DNA from 4 places in the Cellulosimicrobium sp. RS genome. Region 4 is predicted to be linked to each of the others. Evidence: riboswitches for the same ligand, from Rfam matches in the RefSeq annotation. Region 4 holds a riboswitch; each other region holds the start of a gene.

Region 1 (2,189 bases), on a different contig from region 4:
TCGAAGGGCTCGTCGGCGAGCGGCGCGAACTCGGCCCAGCCGTCGGGCAGCGTGACGGAGTCGTCGGCGGGGTACATGTACATCTGGTCGGCGACGTCGGCCTGGAACGTCTCGCTCACGAGGAAGTCGAGGAGCTGCTGCGCGCCCTCGGGGTTCTTCGCGTTCGCGAGCACGCCCGCGTACTCGACCTGGCGGAAGCACGTGTCGAGCAGCGCGCCCGTGGTCGACGCGGAGCCGTCCTCGGTGAGCGTGAACGCGGGCGACGTCGAGTACGACAGCACGAGCGGGCGCGGCCCCGCGCCCTCCGAGCCGGAGAAGTCGACGTAGTACGCGTCGGACCAGCCGTCGACGACCTTCACGCCGTTGGCGCGCAGGTCCGCCCAGTAGTCCTCCCAGCCGTCCTCACCGAACGCCCCGACGGTCGCGAGGAGGAACGCGAGGCCCGGCGACGACGTCGCGGGGTTGGTCACGACGAGGAGGTCCCGGTACTCCGGCTTCGCCAGGTCCTCGAGCGTCACGGGCTCGGGGATCCCCGCGTCGGCGAACCACGCGTGGTCCACGTTGACGCACACGTCACCGAGGTCGACGGCGGTGAGCTCGCCGCCGTCGCCGACCGCGTACGACGCGGCGGACTCCGCGACGTCGGCGGGCGTGTACGGCTCGAGGACGCCCTCGTCGATCGCGCGCGACGCGAAGGTGTTGTCGATCCCGAACACGACGTCGCCGAGGGGCGAGTCCTTCGTGAGGATCAGCTGGTTGACCAGCGCGCCGCCGTCGCCGGGCGCGACCTGCTCGACGGTGAGCCCGCTCTCCTCCTCGAACGCGGCGAGCACGTCGTCGCTCACCGCGAAGGAGTCGTGGGTCACCAGGGTGACCGTGCCCCCGCTGCCCGACGACGCGTCGTCGCCCCCGGCGCCGTCACCACCCGAGCAGGCCGCGAGGGCGAGGAGCGCGAGCGTCGCGCCCACGCCGGTCGCGAGGGCCCGGCCGCGGCGGGCGACGGTGGTCGTGTGCTGCATGTGTCCTCCCTGGACGTTCAGGAGGGGTCCACCGGCCCGACGAGCCGTGCGCCGGGTGGGCGCGACGGACCGCGCGAGCAGGTGATCGAGATTCCCGACTTCCTCCACCGGTGCTAACCGGATCAGGTTCGAGGGTCTGCGGTGGTCCGCACTCTCAGCTCCTCCAGGAGCTCCCCTGTCGTTCACCGCGAGCCTACACCGGCCCCTCACCCGGAGAGTCCCCTGAGAGAACCCTGAGCACCGGCGGCCGCGGACCAGGGACGGTTCGGGGCCCGCCCCCGATGCCTCGGGCAGGCGCGCCGCGGGAGGGTCGGTACGGCCGCCGGGAGCCCCGGCGGCCACCACAGGACGACGCCGCCCGGCGAGCCACGACGCTCCCGCGCAGCGGCACGACGAGAGGACGGACGAGGACGTGACGACGACAGGTGCGGCACGGCGGAGCACCCCGCGCGAGGGCCCGCCCACTGAGGGCACTGAGGGCGCTCAGGGCGCTGCGCGACCCGCGATCGCGACCGCGCGCGGGCTGGTGAAGACGTACGGGCGCGGCGAGGCCGCGGTGCGTGCGCTCGACGGCGTGGACGTGGACGTCGAGACGGGTCGGCTGACGGCGATCATGGGCCCGTCCGGGTCCGGGAAGTCCACGCTCCTGCACTGCCTCGCGGGGCTCGACTCCCCCACGGCGGGGACCGTCGTCGTCGACGGAGAGACCGTCTCCGCGATGAGCGAGCGGCGCCTGACGCGCCTGCGGCGGACGCGCCTGGGGTTCGTCTTCCAGTCGTTCAACCTCGTGCCGACGCTCACGGCGGAGGAGAACATCGTGCTGCCGCTCGCGATCGCCCGGCGGCCCGTCGACCGGGAGTGGTTCGACCGCGTGGTCGACGCCGTGGGCCTGCGCCCTCGGCTGGGGCACCGACCCGCCGAGCTGTCGGGCGGGCAGCAGCAGCGCGTCGCGTGCGCGCGGGCGCTGGTGTCGCGACCCGCGATCGTGCTCGCGGACGAGCCGACGGGGAACCTCGACTCGCGCGCCGCCGCGGAGGTCCTGGGCTTCCTGCGCGCGTCCGTGGACGACCTCGGCCAGTCCGTCGCGATGGTCACGCACGACCCGACCGCGGCGTCGTACGCCCACCGGGTGCTCTTCCTCGCGGACGGCCGCCTCGTGACCGAGCTCCA
Region 2 (2,189 bases), on a different contig from region 4:
GACGAGGCGCAGGCCGAGGGCGCCGCACACGGCGGCGAGGACCTCGGACGACGCCTCCTTGCGCCCGCGCTCCACCTCGGACAGGTAGGCGGTGGAGACGCGCGCGGCGGCCGCGACGTCGACGAGCGTGCGCCCCTGCGCGAGCCGCGCCCGCCGCAGGATCCCCCCGATGACGTGGCGCAGGAGGGGCTCCGCCCGTCCGCCCGCCCGGGAGCGGGGGCTCGGCGTCACCCCGTCCGGCACCACGTCCGGCAGCGTGCCCGGCACCGCGCTCGTCGCGTCCATGCGTTCACGCTACCCGCGGCCCACCCGGGTGCCGAGGCACCCGGGTGGGTATCTGCTGCTGGCGTAAGGCCGGGCGCACGGCGCGACGCCGGCCGCGCGCCCGGCCGGACGGGTCACCAGCGCTCGAGCGACCAGGCCATCTGCCAGAAGCGGATCTCGTGGCGGCAGCTCAGCTCGAACGCGCGCTCCATGCGCGCGCGCTCCGCCTCGCCCGCGTCCGCGGCGAGCGCGTCGAGGCGGGCGCGCAGGTCCGTGAGGACGTCCTCGGTGCGCTCGGCCGCGTAGAACTGCCACCAGCCCGCGAGCGGGTGGTCGTCGCCGAGGGCGCCGGGCGTCGTCTCGCGCTCGCCGAGCCAGAAGCGCCGCGCGGACCAGATGTAGGTCCACGGGCACGGCAGCAGCGCGGCGAGCAGCACGCCGAGCGAGTCGCGGCCGGCCGCCGTCATGTGGTCGACGTAGGCCTGCGCGCTGGGCGCGAGGCGGTGCGTCTGCGCCTCCTCGTACGTCACGCCGAGGAAGTCGCACATCGCGTGGTGCGCGTGCGACTCGTCGTCGAGGAGGAAGCCGGCCTTGTCGTGGAAGTAGGCCGCCCACGACCGGTCGGGCGCGAGGGCCATGCCGAGGCCGTAGCAGCGCAGGTAGGCCGTGAGGTACTGGTGGTCCTGGCCCACGTAGTGGCGGACCGCGGCGGGCTCGACGGAGCCGTCGCGCAGCCCGGCCAGGAAGGGGTGGTCGTAGAACGTCTCGAAGAGGTCCGCGTACCGGCGGGCGAGGTCGGCGGTGAAGCCGGTCTCCTCCTGCCGGACGAGCGCGGTCGGGTCGTCCGCGAGGACAGGGTTCAGGGTGATGGCAGCAGGCGTCGTCATGCCCACGTTCCTCCGCTCGTGCTAGCGAGATCAGGTTCGACGGGTCCGGGCGGCCGTACCGCTCGTCTCAGTCCCTCGGCCCGGGCCGTGGCCCGGGCGGGACGCCCCGCGTGGTTCGCGCCGACCCTAGCAAGGACGGCGCCGGTGCGGGAGCCCTCGCCACGGTGTGGGAATATAGTTGTAGCGACAACAAGTTGGAGAAGACATGACCACGAGCACGCCGGGCGCGCCGACCGACCGCCTCCTGTCCCCGTCCACGAGCATGGACGCCGTCACGCTGCGCGTGGGCGACCTCGAGCTCATGACCTCGTACTACACGGGCGCGTTCGCCCTCGCCCCGCTCGAGGAGCGGTCGCGCGGCGCCGAGGTGCACCGTGTGCTGGGCCGCGGCCGCACGCCCATGCTGCGCCTCGTGCACACGCCCGGGCTGCCGCCCGTCGACCCGCGCCAGGCCGGCCTGTTCCACACGGCCTTCCTGTTCGACGACGGCCCGAGCCTAGCCGCGACCGTCTACCGCGCCGCGCAGGACCGCCGCGGCACCTTCGTCGGGTCGAGCGACCACCTCGTCAGCGAGGCGTTCTACTTCACCGACCCCGAGGGCAACGGCGTCGAGCTCTACACCGACCGCCCCCGCGAGACGTGGGTGCGCGAGCACGGTCAGATCCTCATGACGACGACGTTCCTCGACCCGAACGCCTACCTGCGCACGCACCTCGACCAGGAGACGTTCGACGCCGGCCCCTCGCTCGCGGGCCGCGTCGGTCACGTGCACCTGCAGGTGGGCGACGTCGCGACCGCCCACGCCTTCTACGTCGACGCCGTCGGCTTCGAGGCGACGCTCACCGGGTACAGCGGGGCGCTCTTCGCGTCCGCGGGCGGGTACCACCACCACGTCGCGATGAACGTGTGGAACAGCGCGGGCGCCGGGCCCCGCGCCGCGAGCCTCGGGCTCGGCGACGTCGCCGTCACGGTGCCGGGCCGCGAGGACCTCGACGCGCTCGTCGCGCGCCTCCGTGCCCGCGGGCTGGAGCACGCGGA
Region 3 (2,189 bases), 630 kb from region 4:
CGGGGTCGCGCGGCACGACGTACACCGGCCGGCCCTGCACGAGCCCGCGCACGACGTGCTCCAGCGCGAGGTCCGGGCCCGCGTCGAGCCGCAGCGTCTGACCCTTCACCGGCCGCGTGGGCACGACGACGCCCGGCACGTCCGCGAGCAGGGCGCCCGACTGCCAGCCCGCCGCGACGACGACCGCACCCGCGCGGTGGAGCCGGCCCGCGTCGTCGTGCACGCCGACCACGCGCCCGGCATCGAGCGCGAGCCGGGTCGCGGACGCGCGGACGACGCGCGCCCCGGTGGCCGAGCCCGCACCCGCGGTGTCGCGTCCGCCGAGCGCGGCGAGCAGCGCGGCGTGCGTCGCGCGCGGGTCGACGGCGTGGTCCGCGGGGGCCCACGCCGCCCCGGCGACGCGCGGGCCCAGGTACGGCTCGCGTCGGCGCGCGTCGGCGACGGTGAGCTCGTGCGACACGAGACCGTGCGCGGCGTGCAGCGCGAGGACGCGGCGGAGCAGCGCGAGGTCGTCCGCGTCGTAGGCGAGGGTGAGCGTCCCGGCGATCCGCAGCCCGACGTCCACCCCCGTCGCCGCGCGCAGGTCCGCGGCGAACGCCGGCCACGCCGCGGCGGCCGCGAGGTGGAGCCGCAGGGCGGCCTCCTCCCCGAAGTCGGCCTCGGTCACCGGCGCGAGCATCCCCGCGGCGGCATGGGTCGCGCCCGCGCCCGGCGTCGGGTCGAGCACCGTGACGGTCAGGCCCGCGCGCGCCGCGCGCCACGCGACGGCGAGACCCACGATCCCGCCCCCCACGACGACGACGTCACGCGCGCCGTCGGGCACGACGGAGCGACCCGCGGACGGGTGGACGGACAGGCTCATGTGCGCTCCCTTCGCTGGCATGACCCAGATCAGGTTCGACGGTCGGCGGCGACGCCCTCTCAGCCCCGTGCGGGGCTCCCGTGCTGTCGGCCACAGTACCTCCTGCCGTGGGCCCGCCGAGGCTAGGCTCCCGCGGGTGAGCTCCGAGACCTCCACCACCCCGGCCACTCCCGCCCCGTCGGCAGGGGACGCCGCACGCGCCCGGCTCGCCGACGCGCGGCTCTACCTCTGCACGGACGCGCGCGAGGAGCGCGGCGACCTCGAGGACTTCCTGCGGGCGGCGCTCGCGGGCGGGGTGGACGTCGTGCAGCTCCGCGACAAGACGCTCGACGTCGCGCGGGAGCTCGAGCTCCAGGAGCTCGTCGCGCGCGTCGCGACGGAGCACGGCGCGCTGTGGGCCGTGAACGACCGGGCGGACGTGGCGTCGGTCACGGGCGCGCCGGTCGTGCACATGGGCCAGGGCGACCTGCCGGTCCCGGCCGTGCGGGCGCTGCTCGGCGCGGGGCCCGTGCTCGGCCGGTCCACGCACTCGGCCGCGCAGGCGGCCGCGGCGGAGGCCGACCCGGCGGTGGACTACTTCTGCGTGGGTCCGCTGTGGGCGACCCCGACGAAGCCGGGGCGGGCCGCCGTCGGCCTCGACCTGCTGCGGGACGTCGCGGCGACCCGGCCCGCGACGCCCTGGTTCGCGATCGGCGGGATCGACGCGGACCGGCTCGACGCGGTCCTCGACGCGGGCGCGACCCGGATCGTGGTGGTGCGCGCGATCACGGCGGCGAGCGACCCGGAGGCGGCCGCCCGCGCCCTGCGCGAGCGCGTCGCGGCGCGCGCCGAGGTGCCCGCCGACGCCTGAGACGCGGGACGAGCCCCGCCGCACGGCGACTATCCTGGACGGGTGACGTCACCCGCCACCGCTCCCGACACCCCCACCACCGCCGAGGTGGCCTCGACCCCGCGGCCCGTGCTCGTCGTCGACTTCGGCGCCCAGTACGCGCAGCTCATCGCGCGCCGCGTGCGCGAGGCCAAGGTCTACTCCGAGATCGTGCCGCACACCTTCACGGTCGAGCAGATGCTCGCGAAGGACCCGGCCGCGATCATCCTCTCGGGCGGCCCCTCGTCCGTGTACGCGACGGGTGCCCCGTTCGTCGACCCGGCGCTGTTCGAGGCAGGCGTGCCCGTCATGGGCATCTGCTACGGCTTCCAGGCCATGGCGAAGGCCCTCGGCGGCGAGGTCGCCCAGACGGGCCTGCGCGAGTACGGCGGCACCGAGGTCGAGGTGTGCGCCGCGGGCGTGCTGCTCGACGGCACGCCGCAGAACCAGACCACGTGG
Region 4 (2,189 bases):
GAGACCAACGTGCGCGGGCCGTTCCTGCTCGCGCGCGCCGTCGTCCCCGGGATGCTCGCGCGCGGCGGCGGCCGCGTCGTCGACCTCAACAGCGGCGCGGGCTCGCACGACATGGAGGGCGCGAGCGCGTACAACGCGAGCAAGACGGCGCTCCTGCGTCTCGGGGCGAACCTCCACCGCTCGGGCCACGCGCTCGGGCTGCGGACCTTCGAGGTGTCGCCGGGCGTCGTGCAGACCGACATGACGGCGTCCATGGTCATGCACGAGGGCCGCACGGAGTGGACGCCCGTCGAGCGCACGGTCGAGATGGTCGTCGCGATCGCCCGCGGCGAGCTCGACGCGTTCTCGGGGTCGTTCGTGCGCGTGACGCACGACTCGCCCGGGTCGCTCCGCGCGGCCGCCCAGGAGGCCGCCCGCGCGGGCGTCGCGCTGCCCGGTCCCGACGGCCGTCGGCTGCGCGTCACGCGCTGGGGCTCCGACGACCCGATGCCGGGAGAGCTCCCCGCCCGCTGAGCGCACGCACCCCGCACGGCCGACGCCGCCCGACCCCCCGGTCGGGCGGCGTCCGTGCGTCCGGGCACGGGGTCACAGGGGGACGCACGTGTCCCGGTCGACCCACACGTGCCACAGGCCCCGCTCGGGGTGCTCGTACTCGAACGCCACGAGGCCGCCCGCGTCGTGCGTGACGACGCCCGTGAGCACGACCCGCCGGCCGTCGCGGTCGAACGTCGTGCAGAGGGCGGGCACCTGGACCGGGACGGCCGCGTCCGGCAGGAAGGGGCGGGTCGCGGGGGCGACGTGCTGCGTCATACCCGGAAAGACGCGTGCACGCGCGTCGTCTCACGCCTCGGGGCGGGTGAAAAGCGCACGGGTCGCCGCGTAGCATGGCCCGCGACACGGGGTGCCCCGCACCGGGGCTGAGATGAGACCCGTCGAACCTGATCTGGCTCGTACCAGCGAAGGGATGTCCGCGCGATGACGCTCGCCCTGCCTCGGCACACCTCCGACCCGGCCTCCGCCCCCGTGGACCGTGACCGCCGCCCCGACCCGGGCCGTCGGCCCGACCCGGTCCCGTCCCGCCCCCGCGTCCTCTCCGTCGCGGGGACCGACCCGACCGGCGGCGCCGGGATCCAGGCCGACCTCAAGGCGTTCTGCGCGCACGGCGCCTACGGCATGGCCGTCACCACGGCGCTCGTCGCGCAGAACACCCACGGCGTGCGGTCGGTGCACGTCCCCGGGCCGGCGTTCCTGCGCGCGCAGCTCGACGCCGTGTCCGACGACGTCGACGTCGATGCCGTGAAGATCGGCATGGTCGCGGACGAGGCGAACGCCCGCGCCGTCGGGGAGTGGCTCGACGACCTCGCCGCGGCGCGCGCCGCCACGGGTGCTCCGCGGCCCTGGGTCGTCCTGGACCCGGTGATGGTCGCGACGTCCGGCCACCGCCTGCTCGACGCGGGTGCCGAGCAGGCCGTGCGCGACCTCGCGGCGCGCGCCGACGTCGTCACGCCGAACCTGCCCGAGCTCGCCGTCCTCGGCGGGCAGGAGCCCGCGACGACGTGGGACGACGCCCTGCACCAGGCGACGTCGTACGCGACCGCGAGCGACGCCGTCGTGCTGCTCAAGGGAGGTCACCTCACCGGACGCACGTCGCCCGACGCGCTCGTCGTCCCCGCGCCCGGGCCGACGACGGGCCGCGCGCCGGGGGCGGTCACCGTCACGACGTTCGACGCCGAGCGTGTCGACACGCCCCACACCCACGGCACGGGGTGCTCGCTCTCGGCGGCGCTCGCGGCGCTGCGACCGCAGCGCGCGAGCTGGGAGGAGGCGGCGCGCGAGGCGAAGGAGTGGCTCACGGGCGCGCTGCGTGCCGGCGCCGCGCTGCGGGTGGGGACGGGCCGGGGGCCCGTGGACCACCTGCACCGCTCGGCGCCCGTGCGGCCGGGCTGAGCCCGGGCCGACCGGGCGAGCCCGGGCTGCTGCGACGTGCCGAGCCCGGGCCGCGGGACGCACTCAGGCCGTGGGGCCGCTCGCTGCGTGGTCGGCCCTGCGGTCGGCTCCGCGGTCGGTGTCGAGGTCGGCCAGCGCGTCGCGGAGCACGGCGAGCGTCGCGCGCGCGACGGCGAGGCGCTGCGCGGGCGGGGCGTCCTCGGGCCGCGTGGTCACCTTGGCGCCGACGAGCGGGACCGGCC

What was found. A riboswitch is a leader RNA that binds a small molecule or an ion and turns the genes downstream of it on or off. The one in region 4 is predicted to bind thiamine pyrophosphate.
Region 1: linked by a shared signal. The riboswitch ahead of ACI769_RS15100 (thiamine ABC transporter substrate binding subunit) and the one ahead of thiD (bifunctional hydroxymethylpyrimidine kinase/phosphomethylpyrimidine kinase) in region 4 are both predicted to bind thiamine pyrophosphate.
Region 2: linked by a shared signal. The riboswitch ahead of ACI769_RS16985 (TenA family protein) and the one ahead of thiD (bifunctional hydroxymethylpyrimidine kinase/phosphomethylpyrimidine kinase) in region 4 are both predicted to bind thiamine pyrophosphate.
Region 3: linked by a shared signal. The riboswitch ahead of thiO (glycine oxidase ThiO) and the one ahead of thiD (bifunctional hydroxymethylpyrimidine kinase/phosphomethylpyrimidine kinase) in region 4 are both predicted to bind thiamine pyrophosphate.

Annotation. Positions count from the first base shown of each region.
Region 1 covers NZ_JBJXVU010000009.1:211,701-213,889, reverse strand. The annotation lists gene ACI769_RS15100 (thiamine ABC transporter substrate binding subunit) at 1-1,019, opposite strand, end outside; TPP riboswitch at 1,102-1,206, opposite strand; gene ACI769_RS15095 (ABC transporter ATP-binding protein) at 1,525-2,189, shown strand, end outside.
Region 2 covers NZ_JBJXVU010000011.1:194,907-197,095, reverse strand. The annotation lists gene ACI769_RS16990 (helix-turn-helix domain-containing protein) at 1-285, opposite strand, end outside; gene ACI769_RS16985 (TenA family protein) at 399-1,151, opposite strand; TPP riboswitch at 1,142-1,270, opposite strand; gene ACI769_RS16980 (VOC family protein) at 1,357-2,189, shown strand, end outside.
Region 3 covers NZ_JBJXVU010000001.1:45,813-48,001, forward strand. The annotation lists gene thiO (glycine oxidase ThiO) at 1-862, opposite strand, end outside; TPP riboswitch at 852-954, opposite strand; gene thiE (thiamine phosphate synthase) at 999-1,712, shown strand; gene guaA (glutamine-hydrolyzing GMP synthase) at 1,755-2,189, shown strand, end outside.
Region 4 covers NZ_JBJXVU010000001.1:673,103-675,291, forward strand. The annotation lists gene ACI769_RS03045 (SDR family oxidoreductase) at 1-513, shown strand, start outside; gene ACI769_RS03050 (hypothetical protein) at 586-810, opposite strand; TPP riboswitch at 888-982, shown strand; gene thiD (bifunctional hydroxymethylpyrimidine kinase/phosphomethylpyrimidine kinase) at 976-1,947, shown strand; gene ACI769_RS03060 (DUF4862 family protein) at 2,011-2,189, opposite strand, start outside.